One region of the Gordonia sp. QH-12 genome, then DNA from elsewhere that is predicted to be linked to it. Evidence: predicted binding sites of a transcription regulator. Region 1 holds the regulator's gene; each other region holds the start of a gene.
The links. Region 1 encodes LexA, which represses DNA repair genes until DNA is damaged. Its sites were predicted from a motif close to CGAACANNTGTTCG; they were not measured.

Region 1 (5,296 bases):
CCGACTCGAACGACCGGTAGACCGAGGCGAACCGCAGATAGGCCACCTCGTCGAGGTCGCGCAGCGGACCGAGGATCGCGAGACCGACCTCATTGCTCGGTATCTCGGCCGAACCCGACGAGCGCACGGTGTCCTCCACCTGCACCGCAAGCTTCGCCAGTGCGTCCTCGTCCACCTGACGGCCCTGGCAGGCGCGGCGCACGCCCTGCATCACCTTCTCGCGACTGAAGGGCTCGGAGATGCCGTTGCGCTTCACCACGGACAGCACAGCCGTCTCGACCGTGCTGAACCGCCGCCCGCATTCATTGCACGACCTGCGGCGACGGATCACCTGGCCGTCGTCGGCGACTCGGGAGTCGACGACACGGGTGTCGTCGTTCTTGCAGAACGGGCAGCGCATGCCATGACAATACCCGCCCGCCTCAGCCGTACTGCGGGGCGATAAGCGCTTGTCCGACATGCAGTCCCGATGTCTCGAGGCCGTTCAGGTCGCGCAGCTGGGCGATGACGCCCGCGGACGGCAACTCCGGAGCGATCCGCTCAGCGAGCGCGGTGAGCGACTCCCCCGACCGGACGTACACCACGTGCGTCGCCGCCGGCGACTCCGGCGTCGCCGCATCCTGGTAGCCCGCTCCGACGAGGGCGAGCAGCCACACCATGCCGGCGAGGGTGCCGCCGACCACCGCGGCCCCGGCCCACCGGCGCCTGCGGTACACCGCGGGCGACAGCGCGGTCCGGCCGGCCGGCGGCGCATCGAACATCACTCGCCGGTCCGCGACCGGGCGACGCCGCTCGGGGCGGCCGGTCGGGAAGCACGTTCCGCTCGAGTCGCCTCGCCCCGCTCCGCGTACTCCCCGATCACGGACCAGCGAGCCACGGACCACCGGGATGTCGCAGGTCATCGCCGACGCAGTGGAGTGCACAGCAGTGGAGTGCACAGCAGTGGAGTGCGCAGCAGTGGAGTGCGCAGCGGTGGAGTGCGCAGCGGTGGAGCGCACAGCGGTGGCGCGTCCGGTCGGGGCGGGTGCCGTCCTCGTGCTCATGACTCGTCTCCAATCGATCGCGTGTTCGAAGAACTCTTGTTCGATAGTTAACACGAGGGGTCCGACAAACGCCGACACGCGTCGAACAATTGTTTGAGTTTTGTGACCTACTCAACTAGCCTTTGGACCATCGATCGAACACAGCTGACGAAAGGCCCGACCGTGACCGACACGCCCGATCCGATGCTCTCCACCGCGACGCTCGAGGCCTCATTGACCCAGCGTCAGCGCGAGGTGCTCGAGGTCATCCGTCAGTCGGTCCGCGAGCGCGGCTACCCGCCGAGCATCCGTGAGATCGGCGAGGCCGTCGGACTCACCTCCACGTCGTCGGTGGCCCATCAGCTCCGCACGCTCGAGCGCCGCGGCCTTCTCAAGCGCGATCCGCACCGTCCGCGTGCGGTGAACGTTCGGGACGATCAGCGGACACCGCCCTCGGGCGGTGCCGAGGCCGACGGAGAGTCACTCCCCACGCCGACCTTCGTTCCGGTGCTCGGCCGGATCGCCGCCGGCGGACCGATTCTCGCCGAACAGGCCGTGGAGGAGGTCTTCCCGATGCCGCGCGAACTGGTCGGCGACGGTTCCCTGTTCATGCTTCGCGTGGTCGGCGAATCGATGATCGACGCGGCGATCTGCGACGGCGACTGGGTGGTCGTGCGCCAGCAGAACGTGGCGGAGAACGGTGACATCGTCGCCGCGATGATCGACGGCGAAGCCACCGTGAAGACCTTCAAGCGCACCGACGGTCACGTCTGGCTCATGCCGCACAACGAGCATTTCGAGCCCATCCCCGGCGACGACGCCGCCATCCTCGGCAAGGTCGTCACGGTGATGCGCCGTATCTGAGGCGCCCGGCCGGCCTCAGCGGGACATCACACCTCGCCGGCCAGAACCGCGCGAACCGCCTCGCGCGCCTGTGACGGACTCGTCGCGGCGATCGCGGCGGACGCCGCATCGCGGCACTGATCCATGGTGACGGTACCCAGCTTCAGTCCCACCGCGGCCGACGCCGCAGGCGCGGACGACAACGACGTCACACCCATCCCGACCAGCACACATGCCAGCAACGGATCGGCAGCCGCCTCGCCGCATACGCCCACGGGCTTGCCCTGGTCCCGACCGGCGTCCCCGACCCGCTGTATCAGCGCGAGTACCGCCGGCTGCCACGGGTCGGTGAGCGCCGCCAGCTCCGGCGACATCCGGTCCGCCGCCATCGTGTACTGGGTCAGGTCGTTGGTGCCGATCGAGACGAAGTCCACTTCGGCGAGGATCGCGTCGGCGAGGATCGCCGCCGACGGCACCTCGATCATCACCCCCGGCACCAGACCGCGTTCCCGAACCCGCGCGGCGAATTCGCGCGCCTCGTCGACCGTGGCGATCATCGGTGCCATCACCCACGGCGTCGCACGGCCGTCGTCGCGCGCCGCCTCCGCCAGCGCATCGAGCTGGTTGTTGCGGATGTCCGGATACGTCTGCACGATGCGGTTGCCGCGGACTCCCATCGCCGGATTCGGCTCGTCGGAGTGGGCGACGAACTTCAGTGGCTTGTCCGAGCCCGCGTCGAGGGTGCGGATCACCACCTTGCGCCCGGGAAAGGCGTCGATCACCTCCCGGTAGAGCTCTACCTGCTGGGCGACGGTGGGCTCGGCCGCGCGGTCCAGGAAGGCCAGTTCGGTTCGGAACAGTCCGACGCCCTCCACCGGCGCCTGCGCCGCCGACCGAGCGGACACGCCGTCGGCCACGTTGGCCAGGATCGCGACCGCGTGCCCGTCCGCCGTGCGGCCCGGCCCGCGCCAGGCCGCCGTCTCGGCCGCCCGCGTCGCCGCGGCCGTCACGGCGTCCGAGATGAGTCCGGCGTCCGGGGCGGCCCCCACCGTTCCCGCGTCCCCGTCCACGTAGCCCATGGCTCCGGAGGGGATCTCATCGAGTTCAGCGGCGGCGACCACGCACGGAATACCGAGTTGGCGAGCAATGATCGCCGTGTGGCTGCTGGGGCCGCCGAGCCGCATGCCCAGCCCGATGACGCGTGCCGGGTCCAGACCCGCGGTGTCGGCGGGCGCGAGGTCGTCGGCGAGCAGAATCGACGGTACGTCCGGCACGGGGATGCCCGGCTCCGAGAGCCCGAGGAGTTCGGCGACGACGCGGTCTCGGACGTCCAACAGATCGGTGACCCGTTCAGCCATGAGGCCGCCGAGCTTGGTGAACATCTCCACGAACTGCTCGGTGGCCGCGATCGCGGCGAGCGGCGCTCGAACGCCCTGCGCAATCGACTTGCCCGCGGCCGTCGCCCACCCGCGATCGCGCGCGAGACCGGCCGTGGCAGTCAGGACCTCGGCCGCGACGCCGGTGCTGTGGGAGGCCCGGTCGGCCAGCCGGTCGGCCACCACTCCGGCGGCGGCGGTGAAACGCTCCATCTCTGCGTCGCGGAGCTCCTCCGGAACGGGAGAGTCGTCGATGGCGTCGAAGCCGGGTCGCGGTGCGGGTCTGATGATCGGTCCGTACGCGAGGCCACCGACCACCGGAGTACCGGAGACGATGACGTCGGCGCGGAACGGGTTCTCGGCAGGCACGGGAGAAGTCACCTCGGTCATGTGAGAAAGATTACAGAAAGTCCTTGACGTGTCAACACGTACCCATGTAAACAAAGATGCGTAACCAACCAAATCAACACAGATCCACATCTTTGCACGATCCCCATCGTTGCATGAGATCGGACAGTCGGGAGAGCAGATGTACGCGGAGGAACGCCAGTCGGCGATCGCGAACGAGGTCCGCCTGCGCGGCCGCGTCTCCGTAGCCGATCTCGCCGCGCGCTTCTCCGTGACCGGCGAGACCGTGCGCCGCGACCTGGCTATTCTCGCTCGCAGCGGCCATCTGGTGCGCGTCCACGGCGGAGCCGTACGCCTCGACGTCGCCGCAGTGGTCGACGAACCTGATCTGGTGGTTCGGGAGGAGACCCACCGAGGCGAGAAGAGCGCCATCGGTGCCGCTGCGCTGGCATTCCTGCCCGCCGACGGCGGTTCCATCGTGATCGACGCCGGGACCACCACTCTGCAGTTGGCTCTATCCATCCCCGTCGACGCCCGCTTGACCTGCGTCACCAACAGCGTGCAGATCGCCGAGGTGGTGGCGGAGTTGCCCGGCTCCGGGGTGCTGCTGACCGGCGGCAGACTCCGGCCCAAGACCGGTGCCTCCGTCGGCGCCGACGCGATCGAGCGACTCTCGCGCATCCGTGCGTCGGTCGGCTTCCTCGGCACCAACGGTCTGTCGCTCGAGCACGGTCTGTCGACACCCGACGCCGACGAGGCCGCCACCAAACGCGCCATGATCGCGGCCTGCACGACGACGGTGGTCCTCGCCGACTCGTCCAAGATCAACCGGGAGGAACTGATGAGCTTCGGAACCCTGGAGGACGTCGATGTCCTCGTGACCGACGCCGGGATCGACTCGGCCTTCGCCGACGAACTGCGCGCCCACGAGATCGAGGTGGTGATCGCATGATCGTCACCGTCACCGCCAATCCGAGCACCGACCGTACGATCGAGCTCGCCGGACCGCTCCGGAGGGGCGAGGTGCACCGTGCGGCCCGCGTCGTCGACCAACCGGGCGGCAAGGGAATCAACGTCGCACGGGTGGTGCGGGCCGCCGGCCTTCCCACACTGGCCGTCCTGCCCGCCCGCGCCGACGACCCGTTCATCGACAGCCTGCGCGCCGTGGCCCTTCCGCACCAGGCGGTGTCGGCGGACGGGACGGTCCGGACCAACCTGACCGTCGCCGAACCGGACGGCACCACCACCAAGATCAACGACGCCGGAACGGCCGTCTCCGCCGAGGCCGCGGCCGCGCTGCGCACCACGATCATGGCCCGTGCCGAGGGAGCGGACTGGCTCGCTCTGTGCGGCTCGCTGCCGCCCGGCCTCCCCGACGACTGGTACGCGCAGGTACTCGCCGCGACGGCGTCGCTGCACTGTCGGGTGGCCGTCGACACGTCCGGCGCACCCCTGGCCGCGGTGGCCGCCGCCCGTCCGGCACTGCTGAAGCCGAACTCCGATGAGCTCGCCGAACTCACCGGCGACGATCCGGCCGGCATGGAGAGGTCTGCGGCGCAGGGTGATCCCAGCGTCGCAGCGGCCGCCTCCCGAACACTCGCCGACCGGACCGGCGGGACGGTGCTGACCACGCTGGGCGCGGCCGGCGCTCTCCTGACCACCCCGGACGGCATATGGTTCGCCACCGCGCCGGCTGTCGCGGTCCGC
Region 2 (5,296 bases), on a different contig from region 1:
CGATGGACGCCCAACAATTCGGTCGTGCGCAGCACGAGATGAAGCTGCTTCTTGGGCGGACTCGATGGGAAGCGCTGAGCGAGGCTCTTTGGAGCCCGTCCGACGCCGGCAAGCATGCCGCGGTTGGTACCGCGCTAATCTGCGTGCTTATTGCGTCCGTCGGCACTGCCCAGAAACGCTTATGCCGTTCCTGGTGCCCCGATTCGGGGCATCAGGAACGGCACAAGCGCGAGGGAGTGCTAGCTACCCCTTCAACCGCTCCAACGCAGCACTCAGCCGCTCAACAGTCCCGTCCACATCCGTCAGCTTGTCGACGCCGAACAGGCCGATGCGCAGCGACGAGTAGTCCTCGCCCTCGCCGCACTGCAGCGGGACGCCGGCGGCGATCTGCAGACCGACCTCCTTGAACGCGGCACCGGTCTTGCGGGCGGCGTCGTCGGTGAACGCGACGACCACGGTCGCGGCGTCGAAGCCTTCGGCGGCGACAGACGGCATGCCGTTCGCGGCGAGCAGCTTGCGAACCCGGCTGCCCAGGTCGAGCTGACGGCTGCGCAGTTCCTCAGCGCCGAGGTCGACGGTCTCGCGCATGAGCTCGACGTTGTGCGCGAGCGAATCGGTCGGCATCGTCGCGTGGTACGGGGCCTGGCCGTCGACGTACGAGTCACTGATCGAGAGCCACTTGCGCAAGTCCATCGCGAAGCTGGTGGACGTCGAATTGAGGACGGCGTCGCGGCCGCGTTCGCGCAGCATGACGTAGCCGGCACACGGGGTGCCGCTCCAGCCCTTCTGCGGCGCGGTGAGGAGGACGTCGACGTCGATGGTGGCCATGTCGACCCACAGCGCACCGGAGGCGACGCAGTCGAGGACGAACAGTCCGCCCACCTCGTGAACCGCCGCGGCGAGAGTCGTCAGGTAGTCGTCGGGCAGCAGAATGCCGGACGCGGTCTCCACGTGGGGAGCGAAGACCACCTCGGGGCGCTGTTCGCGCACCGCGGCCACCACTTCGTCGATCGGCGCCGGAGCCCACGCGGCTTGGTGGGCGTCGCTGACCGGACGCGCCTGGCACACCGTGACCTGATCGGTGATGCCACCGGTCTCAAGGATCTGCGACCACCGGTACGAGAACAGGCCGTTGCGCACGACGAGCACGCGGCGCCCGGTCGCGAGCTGACGCGCCACCGCCTCCATGCCATAGGTGCCGCCGCCGGGAACGACAGCGACGCTGCCAGCGTGGTAGGTGGTGCGCAGGATGCCGAGGAGACCCTGCATGACGCCGATGAACCGCTTGGACATGTGGTTCAGGGAACGGTCGGTGAACACGACCGAGTACTCGAGCAGGCCGTCTGGATCGATGTCGTCATGAGGAAGAGTCACCTGACCAGGTTCTCATGACGTGGTCGGTTCGGTGTGCCGGGCCTGCGGATACAGTGACGCGGCCGACACCGACAGTCGTGCGGCCCGCAGAGAAGTGGGCGAGTACGCTATCCGCAGGCTCTGACACCTCTCGGCAATCCGAGGGCGGCTGCGGCGGAACCGAACCGGAGGTTCCGTCCGGGAAGTCGGTGCCACGATCCTCCAGTTCGAGTGAGATGCCTTACTTGCCTTACTTAAGGGCTTAACTATAGGACTGGGGTCTGACATTCGTCCGTTCGATCGACAGGTCTGGGGAGCTGTCGTCCTGGTGTACCGCGGGTGGTGACACCCGTGCCCCGATCACTTCGCCGATCGCTCGGCCCAGTCGCTCGACCGACTCCGGGTTGACCGCGAAGTGTCTGTCGAGCAGGACGTCGTTGCGGATCGCCACCGTGATCGCCTGGACACGCTGGTCGTTTCCGTACTGTGTCTGGGGCACGTACCGCCGCGGCTGCGGTATGTCGGGTCCGGCGGAGACCAACTCACCGAACGCGATGACCGCCGCATCGAGAAGCGCCGCCGGAGTGTGTGAAAAGTCGATGCCGCGACAGGCCTCGGGGTGTGGCTGCTGCTGGTCGTCGACCGGAGTCGACTCGTTCGGGTACGAACAGATGTCGACGATCACCGCGCAGCCGGTCGCGGTCAACCGCTCTTCGATCAGATCGGTCACCAGCCAGGCGTAGGGCTGGATGTGGTCGATCGGGTCCGCATCACCGGGCGGACGTGGTGCTTCTGGTAGCGGCGAGAGGTCGTTCACGATCAGGTGCGGACGAACCGCCGCGTGCGTCCGCGCGCACTTGGCCACCGATTCGGTTGCGGCGTCCAGGGACTCGAGTGGGATCGACGGTGCGATGGAGTGCGGCCGTGCGAGCTGAGCACGGCGGGCGACATGAAGCAGGACCGGCGAGTCGGGGTCGCCGTTGAGAATCGTTGCGCGAGGGGGCATGTTGGTCCTTCACACGTAGTGGCGCCGACGAACGGCACGTCCCCGCCCATGCGGCAACGTGACAGACAAGCACGGGCCTACGACAATCCGGATCCTCGATCTACACATGGCGGTCGGCTCAGGGTTGGCGGAAGTTCTCGCGATCATTCATGTCAGACCCTCCGGATAACATCGAATGCAAGTTCGATTCGAACGGAGGGGGATCAATGAACATCAAGGTCAGAGGTGATTCGGGATCCGCGTCGGCGGGCTCGTCGGTGGTGGTCGACGAGGGTGCGATCGTGATTCGGATCGGTCGTCCGGGAGCTACGGGAGAGTCGGCGGACTGCACCTCGCGGGCCGATCGTGCTGCTCTGCTCGGGTTCGCGGCGCGGGCGGACTGCTACCAGGGGCTGGTGTTGTGGCATCGCTACGAAGCGGTGCATGCACTGCTGCTAGCCAAGCAGGCTGAGTCCGATGGCCCGGCCGGCGGTGTCGAGTCGGGTGCCGACGCGTACACGCGGCTCTACGATCCGCTGTGCCAGGTCGCGGCGTCGTATGCGACGGTGGCGGGGGTGAGGCAGTGCACGGCCGAGCACTTCGTGGAGGCCGCAGTGGCGTGCATGGAGCGGATTCCGGCGGTGGGCCGGTTGATGCGTGACGGCCTGATCTGCCCGGCGTGGTTTCGTCGGGTGGTCGAGCAGACGGCGCTCGTCGACGATTCGGATCTGCTGGCGTTCATCGACGCCGAGATCGCGCACACGCTGTCCGTGGTGGGCAAGCTGTCGGCTGGCCGGGTGGAGGCTCTGGTGAGTTCGATTGTGGCTGAACATGATCCGGATGCGGTGACGCTGACCCGCGAGCAGGTGAAGCTCGCCAAGCAGGTGCGGGTGAACCCGCTCGGCGAGGGCGTGTCCGAGGTGATCGTGACGGCGTCGACCGAGGACGCGATGGTCGTGAAAGACGTGCTGGACGCGGTGATCGCCGGAGTGTGCTCGCACGATCCGCGGACTCGCGGTGAGCGTCGGTCGGCGGCAGCCGTCGCGCGTCTGGCGGGGACCGACTTCGTGTGCGAGTGCGGTCGGGACGATTGCACCGCCGAATTGTCGACGGAGGCGATTGCGTCGCGGTGCGCACGGGTGGTGCTGCACGTTGTGGTTCGCAAGGAGACTCTCGGAGGGGAGTCCGACACCCCGGCCTATCTTGACGGGTACGGTCCGATCTCCGCCGAGCACGCGCGGGAGCTGGCGGCTCGTCCGGACGCGGTTCGGCGAGAGGTGGATCTCGATGAGCTCGTCGGTCATCAGGCGCAGCCCGGCAACGCCTATCGGCCGACTGCGGCAGTGGATGCGGCGATGCGGGGTCTGTTCGGTACCTGCTCGTGGCCGGGATGTGAGCGGGCGGCGTGGAAGTCGGACCTGGACCACGTGTGCGAGTTCAACCACGCCGATCCGACTGCCGGCGGCCCGACGTGCGTGTGCAACCTGAATCCGAAGTGCCGCTTCCATCATGGTCTGAAGACGTTCGTCGGCGGATGGGTCGACGATCAGGTCGTGGACGCGAACGGTGTGATCTGGACTGAGGTCACCACGCCGGAGGGGTTCACGGTACGTCAGCGGGCGTTGAACATGTGGCTCCTGCCGGAGCTCGGCCACCTCACTTGCAGACACCCGGCGCCGACACGCCCAGGATCCGGACACGCCGGTGTTGCACCGGAACGACCGCGTACGCGAGTGGAGGCCAAGCATCAGTACCGGATGCGGCGGCGGGCGGCGAATCGTCGAGCTCGTGAGGTCGTGGAGGCTGTGGTGCCGACTGGGGCTTCGGTGACGGAGTGCGGGACTGCGTGGGGGACGGAGTGGGGTGAGCCCCAGTTCTGAGGGTGCGAGAACGCCGGCCGCGCCACCGAGCGGGCGGATGAACCGGTGTGTCATCGCGTTCGAGCTGATTGAGAATGCCGATCGTGGCGCCGGTCAGATCTGGGTGAGGGCACCGAGATGGCGGTCGACAGCCTCGATCGCGCCGGCCGCCGACAGCCCCCGCGGGTCGCTCAACAGATTCAGCAGGAGTCCGTCGATCAGGGCGACGGTGGTCCAGGCGGCTTGATCGGCGTCGAAGACCGTCACGTCCTGGCCGCGTTGCTGCGCGAGCCGGAAGGCGTCAGCGCAGAGCCGATGCTGTTCGGTGATGAGGTCGTGGCGGATGGCAGCGAGGGTCGGCTCCACCACCGCTCGCGTGCTGAACGCGAGGTACACCGAGGCCTCGCGGCGGCGCACGTCGTCGATAGGGAGGAACTCGAGGAGGGCGCGTCGCAACACGGCACCGACCGGCCCGTCGTACTCGATCGCGTCGACCCGGGCGGCGATCCGCCGGTTCACTTCGTCGAAGGCCATCGTCAGCATCTGTTCTTTGGAGTGGCAGTAGTACTGCACGGTGCCGATCGACACCGCGGCGGCGGAGGCGACTTCCCGCACGGTGACGCCCTCGGCGCCGCGTTCGGCGGCCAGCCGCAGCAGGGTGTCGAGGATGCGGTCGCGGACGGAGGCGTCGGACATGAGAACAGTGTAGCCGAGTATCTATACACTCGTATGATACGAGCGTATGATTCTAGTATGGCTGGCACGCGAGACCTGGTCCTCGACCGCCGCTCCGCATCACGGCGGAGGCGACGGCCCGGTCGCGCCGTCTGGCTCGCGGCTGCCGGATGGTTGGTGATCAACGCGGTGCTGATCGCGGTGGCCGGACGGCATCTGCCGCTGCACGCGAGCGAACTCGCCGAACCGCCCACCGCCCAGAAGGTGATCGGCACCGACCTGATGTATCTCGAGGTCTTCGCGCTGATGGTCGTCGTGCATCTGCTCACGCGCCATCGGAGGGTGCCCGACATCGCGACGCGGGCACCCGAGCGGACCAGGGCGCGCGCCGAGGTGGCCGCGACGCTCGGCTACGGCGTCGCGG
Region 3 (5,296 bases), 130 kb from region 1:
GACCGCCGCCGAGGGGCGGTACCGACCGGCGTGTCGCATGCAGTCGGCGATCACCGTGTCCAGATCCAACTCGCGAATCACCGCGTCGGGACGACGCACCAACTCCCGGGCGTGGCGGGCGGAGATCGGACCGACGCCATCCTCGTACGCCGGTAGCTGCGACACGCCGTCGAGCGCCTCCTTGCGCACCACGACGTGAACCATCACCTGGGCGCGCCGCGCGTCGATCTGCGCGGGCGCCAACTCCGAGACGCAGTCGTCCCGCTCGCACAGGCAGGTGAACTGGCTCTGCTGCAGCAGTGCGGTAGCGGCGTCGGACCGGCGGGCCTGCTTGGTTCGCGGGTCGAACGGGCACACGCCGTCGGCGAGCGCGTTGATCGCCCCGAGGGAGATCGCCGCGTCCTCGGTGGAGCCGACGATCACCATCTCCGACACGCCGTCGGCGACCGGCGTCACCGACACCTTCTTGCTCGACGCGACCTGCTCACGAGTCAGGGTCGCGGCGTCCGGGTCGTGCTCGGCCACGATCGCGGCGACGGTCGACTCCACCCGGTTCGCCGACAGTCCACCCATTCCGGCCAGACGATGTGCGATCTCCGCATCAATGAAGGCGAGCAGGTCGCCGTCGTCGACCAACGCGGTCTGCTCCACGGCTCGAACGAACCACCCCGGAGTGAGAACCCCGTAGCGCATCAGTCGGCCGATCGACGGAATCCGCTCGAAACACGCGATCGCCCGATCGACGAACAACTCACCCGCGTACTGCCGGACCCCGGCCGCTGTCGCATACGAGGCCGCCATCTGGCACTGCGGATCAAACAACCGCGTGTACGCATCGACCGACGCGTCGGCCTCTAATTCCGCTTGCTTCGCCCGATACAGCGAGTACACCGCCTGATAGCGATGCCACATCACCAACCCCTGATAGCAGTCAGCCCGCGCTGCGAAGGTCAACAACGCGGCACGATCAGCCCGCGACACCGCAGCCGCATCCGAACCGGACCCGTCGGTCGAACCTGCCGGACATCCGATCCGGATCACGATCGACCCGTCGTCGACCACCACCGACGAGCCGGAATGCTCCCTCACCTGCATGTTCACGCCTCCCCTTCGAGTGCCTCGAACTTACATTCGATGATATCGGCAGGGTCTGACAAATCACTCGAACGGAACGAGGCGGATTCAGCGCACCGTTCTCGGCGACGCGCTCTCGTCGACGTCCTCAAGCCGATCCGCAGGGCGAGCCGGCCACCCGGTAGGTTGAACAGTCTTGGAACGCCGACGGCCGGGAAGGTCTGCGAGGCCGGCGGCGTTCGACCGGGGGAGGCGTGAACACCGAGACGTGAACACCTCCACGAACGGCAGATGAAAGGCACGACGACATGACTGAACTGTGGGTCCAGCGGACCGGAACCCGGAGGTACACCGGGCAGAGCTCGCGCGGGGCGCAGGTCCTCATCGGCTCGGAGGACGTCGAGGGCGTCTTCACCCCGGGTGAACTCATGAAGATCGCACTCGCCGCGTGCACGGGGATGTCGTCGGACCGGCCGCTCTCGCGCCGACTGGGCGACGACTACGACGCCACCGTGCGGGTCTCGGGCGACGCCGACCGGGAGAACGAGCGGTACCCGCAGCTGGACGAGGTCCTGGAAGTGGACCTCTCCGAACTCGACCCGGAGGCCGCCGAGCGCCTGCTCGTGGTCGTCGAGCGCGCCATCGACAAGGTCTGCACGGTCGGCCGCACCCTGAAGGCGGGAACTCAGGTCTCGCTCACCATGGAGACCGAGTGATGCAGCGCCTCACCGCGTGGGTGCACGGGCGAGTCCAAGGCGTCGGATTCCGCTGGTGGACCCGGTCGCGAGCGCTGGAACTCGGTCTGGTGGGATACGCCTCGAACCAGCCCGACGGTCGGGTGCTCGTGGTCGCCGAAGGTCCGCATGAATCGCTGACGGCACTGCTGGCCGCGCTGCGCTCGTCCGACACCCCCGGCCGAGTCGATCTGGTGGTGGAGTCCTTCGAGGCGGCACGCGGTGGTTTGACGGGCTTCGTCGAGCGCTGATCCGGGTAGGCTGTCAGGTCGTGCACTTGAAGAGCCTCACCCTGAAAGGGTTCAAATCGTTCGCGTCGTCGACGACGCTGCGGTTCGAGCCCGGCATCACGTGTGTGGTGGGGCCCAACGGGTCGGGCAAGTCGAATGTCGTCGACGCCCTGACCTGGGTGATGGGGGAGCAGGGGGCCAAGGCCCTGCGCGGCGGAAAGATGGCCGACGTCATTTTCGCCGGGACCTCCGGTCGCGCCCCGCTGGGCCGCGCCGAAGTGACCCTGACCATCGACAACTCGGACGGCGCGCTGCCGATCGAGTACTCCGAGGTGTCGGTGACGCGGCGCATGTTCCGCGACGGCGCGGGCGAGTACGAGATCAACGGCAATTCGTGCCGCCTGATGGACGTTCAGGAACTGCTGTCCGATTCGGGCATCGGCCGCGAGATGCACGTCATCCTGGGGCAGGGCCGGCTGGCGGCGATCCTGGAGGCCCGGCCGGAGGAACGGCGCGCGTTCATCGAGGAGGCCGCCGGGGTCCTCAAGCACCGTCGCCGCAAGGAGAAGGCGGTCCGCAAACTCGACGCGATGGCCGCCAACCTGGACCGTCTCACCGATCTGACGACGGAACTCCGCCGCCAGCTCAAGCCGCTCGGCCGGCAGGCCGAGGTGGCGCGGCGCGCGGCGACCGTCCAGGCCGATCTGCGCGACGCCCGCTTGCGGCTGGCCGCCGACGACCTCGTGAAGCGACGCGAGGAGATGGCGCAGCACAGCGCCGTGGAGGCCGACGTCCGGCGACAGCAGGACGAGGTGGCGGCCGCGCTGGACGCCGCCACGGAGGCGCTGTCGGCAGCACAGGAGCATCTGGCGCAGGTGGCGCCCGCGGCGAGTGAGGCCGGACGCGTCTTCTACCAACTCGGCGCACTGTCGGAGCGGGTCGGCGGCACGTTGCGGCTCGCCGGTGAACGCGCGGCGAACCTGGCCTCGCCGAGCGTCGCCAACTCCGGTCCCGATCCCGAGGAACTGGAACGGCAGGCCGAACGCGCTGCGATGACCGAGGCCGAGCACACCGAGGCGGTCGAGGAGGCCGCCGAGCGGCTGGAGTACGCGACCGCCGCGCTGCAGGCCGCCGAGCAGGTGGCCAACGAGGCCGAGCGCGCGCACCTGGCCGCGGTGCAGGCCGTCGCCGACCGCCGCGAGGGTCTGGCGCGGTTGGAGGGCGAGGCCGCGAACCTGCGAACCAAGGTGGAGTCGGTGGACGCCGAGACCGCCCGGCTGACGGCGTCGATCGAGGCGGCCGCCGAGCGGGCCGACACCGCGCAGGCGGCCCTCGATCAGGAGGTGGCGCGGGTCAGGATCCTCGAGGACGCCGAACGCGGCCTCGACGAGCACCACGAACGATGTGCGGCGGCGCTGGCCGAGGCCTCCGCGACCGTCGAACGGCTCCGCCAGAGTGAGCGCGAGACCGCCAGATCGATCGCGTCGCTCAGCGCGCGGATCGAAGCGCTCTCGGTCGGTCTGGAACGCGGTGACGGCGGGGCCTGGCTGATCGAACGCGGAACCGAGGGCGTCCTCGTGCCGCTGTCGGAGCTGCTGACGGTGAAGCCGGGCTACGAAGCCGCCATGGCGGGAGCGCTGGGGCCGGCCGCCGATGCGATCACGACGGTCGACGCGCTCGCCGCGGTGCGGGCCCTGCGCGAACTGCGCAGCGGCGACGGCGGGCGAGCGGCCCTCATCGTCGGGGGACTGCCCGGCGTCGACCCCGACCGTCGGCCGTCGCTGCCCGACGGTGCGGTGTGGGCCCGTGACCTGGTCACCGCACCCGACGAGGTGGCGGGCGCGCTCGACGTGCTGCTCGCCGAGACGATCGTCGTCGACGATCCCGAGACCGGGCTGGACCTGGCCCGTGAGCTCGGAGTGGTCGGCGTCACGCGCGACGGCGACCGCATCTCCTCGGCCAGCGTGGAGGGCGGATCCGCACGACGGCCGTCGACCATCGAGGTGCAGTCCGCGATCGATACCGCGACACACGACCTCGCGGCCGCCGAGGAGACGGCACTGCGTCTGGAATCGGAGCTGGCCGCGGCCATCGCCGAACAGGAACGGGCGCGTGAGGACGCCGAGGGGGCGCTCGCTGCCCTCCACGAGTCCGACGCGAACCTCGGGGCGGCCTACGAGTCGCTCGGGCGTCTCGGTTCGGACATCCGTGCTGCACGGGATGAGGCCGACCGGCTCGTGCGGCAACGCAACTTCGTCGAACAGGGCCGCGCGGAGAATCTCGAGAAGCTCACCGAGGTGGAGGAGCGCCTGGCCCGCGCCGTCGACGGTGCAGCCGAAGAGCCGGTCGCCGACGGCGACAGAGCGATGCGCGATGCCGCCGCGGCGGAAGTCGCGTCCGCTCGGTCCGCCGAGGTCGAGACGCGTCTGACACTGCGGACCGCCGAGGAACGCCTGGCGTCGGTGCGCGGCAAGGCCGAGAGTCTGCGTCGCGCGGCGGCCAACGAGCGGGCCAATCGGGAGCGCCAGCGGCGCCAGGACGCTCTCCGCAAGTACGCGGCCGGCGTGGCGAGTGCGGTGGCCGACACCGGAGAACGACTCGCGGACGCGGTGGCCGCGGCCGTGACCGACGCGGCGCAGGCTCGCGACGAACTCGAAGCCATCCGTTCCCAGCGCACGGCCGAGGTGGACGCCCTGCGGGCGCAGGTGGACCAGCTCAGCACGGTGATGAACAAACTGCGCGACGCCGTCCACCGCGACGAACTCGCCAGAGCGCAGGCCGCCTTGCGCATCGAACAGCTCGAGGAGCAGGTGCTCGAACAGTTCGCGATCGCGCCGGACGACCTGGTGGCCGAGTACGGACCGGATGTCCCGATGCCGCCGTCGGATCTGGAGGTGCGCGAGTACGAGGACGCCAAGGCTCGCGGCGAACAAGTGGTGGCCCCCGCGCCGATGCCGTTCGACCGCGCCACCCAGGAGATGCGTGCGCGCAAGGCGGAGAAGGACCTCAAGACACTCGGCCGCGTGAACCCGCTCGCCCTGGAGGAGTTCGCCGCCCTCGAGGAACGCTACAACTTCCTGTCGGCGCAGCTGGAGGACGTGAAGGCTGCGCGCAAAGACCTGATGGACGTCATCGACGACGTCGACGCCCGGATCCTCCAAGTCTTCACCGATGCGTACGCCGACGTGGAGCGAGAGTTCGTCCAGGTCTTCGCGACGCTGTTCCCCGGGGGCGAGGGCCGGCTGGTCCTGACCGATC

Region 2: the regulator LexA is predicted to act here: its motif matches at 2,532-2,545, upstream of Y710_RS04680 (DUF222 domain-containing protein).
Region 3: the regulator LexA is predicted to act here: its motif matches at 1,121-1,134, upstream of Y710_RS05775 (DUF222 domain-containing protein).

What each region holds. Positions count from the first base shown of each region.
Region 1 covers NZ_KQ969286.1:133,874-139,169, reverse strand. Annotated here, with positions in the region: gene nrdR (transcriptional regulator NrdR) at 1-400, opposite strand, end outside; gene Y710_RS19055 (LysM peptidoglycan-binding domain-containing protein) at 423-1,043, opposite strand; gene lexA (transcriptional repressor LexA) at 1,227-1,886, shown strand; gene Y710_RS06425 (putative PEP-binding protein) at 1,913-3,631, opposite strand; gene Y710_RS06420 (DeoR/GlpR family DNA-binding transcription regulator) at 3,771-4,541, shown strand; gene Y710_RS06415 (1-phosphofructokinase family hexose kinase) at 4,538-5,296, shown strand, end outside.
Region 2 covers NZ_KQ969285.1:7,309-12,604, forward strand. Annotated here, with positions in the region: gene Y710_RS04670 (pyridoxal-phosphate-dependent aminotransferase family protein) at 244-1,374, opposite strand; gene Y710_RS04675 (N-formylglutamate amidohydrolase) at 1,616-2,359, opposite strand; gene Y710_RS04680 (DUF222 domain-containing protein) at 2,566-4,218, shown strand; gene Y710_RS04685 (TetR/AcrR family transcriptional regulator) at 4,312-4,893, opposite strand; gene Y710_RS04690 (hypothetical protein) at 4,951-5,296, shown strand, end outside.
Region 3 covers NZ_KQ969286.1:980-6,275, forward strand. Annotated here, with positions in the region: gene Y710_RS05775 (DUF222 domain-containing protein) at 1-1,101, opposite strand, end outside; gene Y710_RS05780 (OsmC family protein) at 1,383-1,790, shown strand; gene Y710_RS05785 (acylphosphatase) at 1,790-2,059, shown strand; gene smc (chromosome segregation protein SMC) at 2,080-5,296, shown strand, end outside.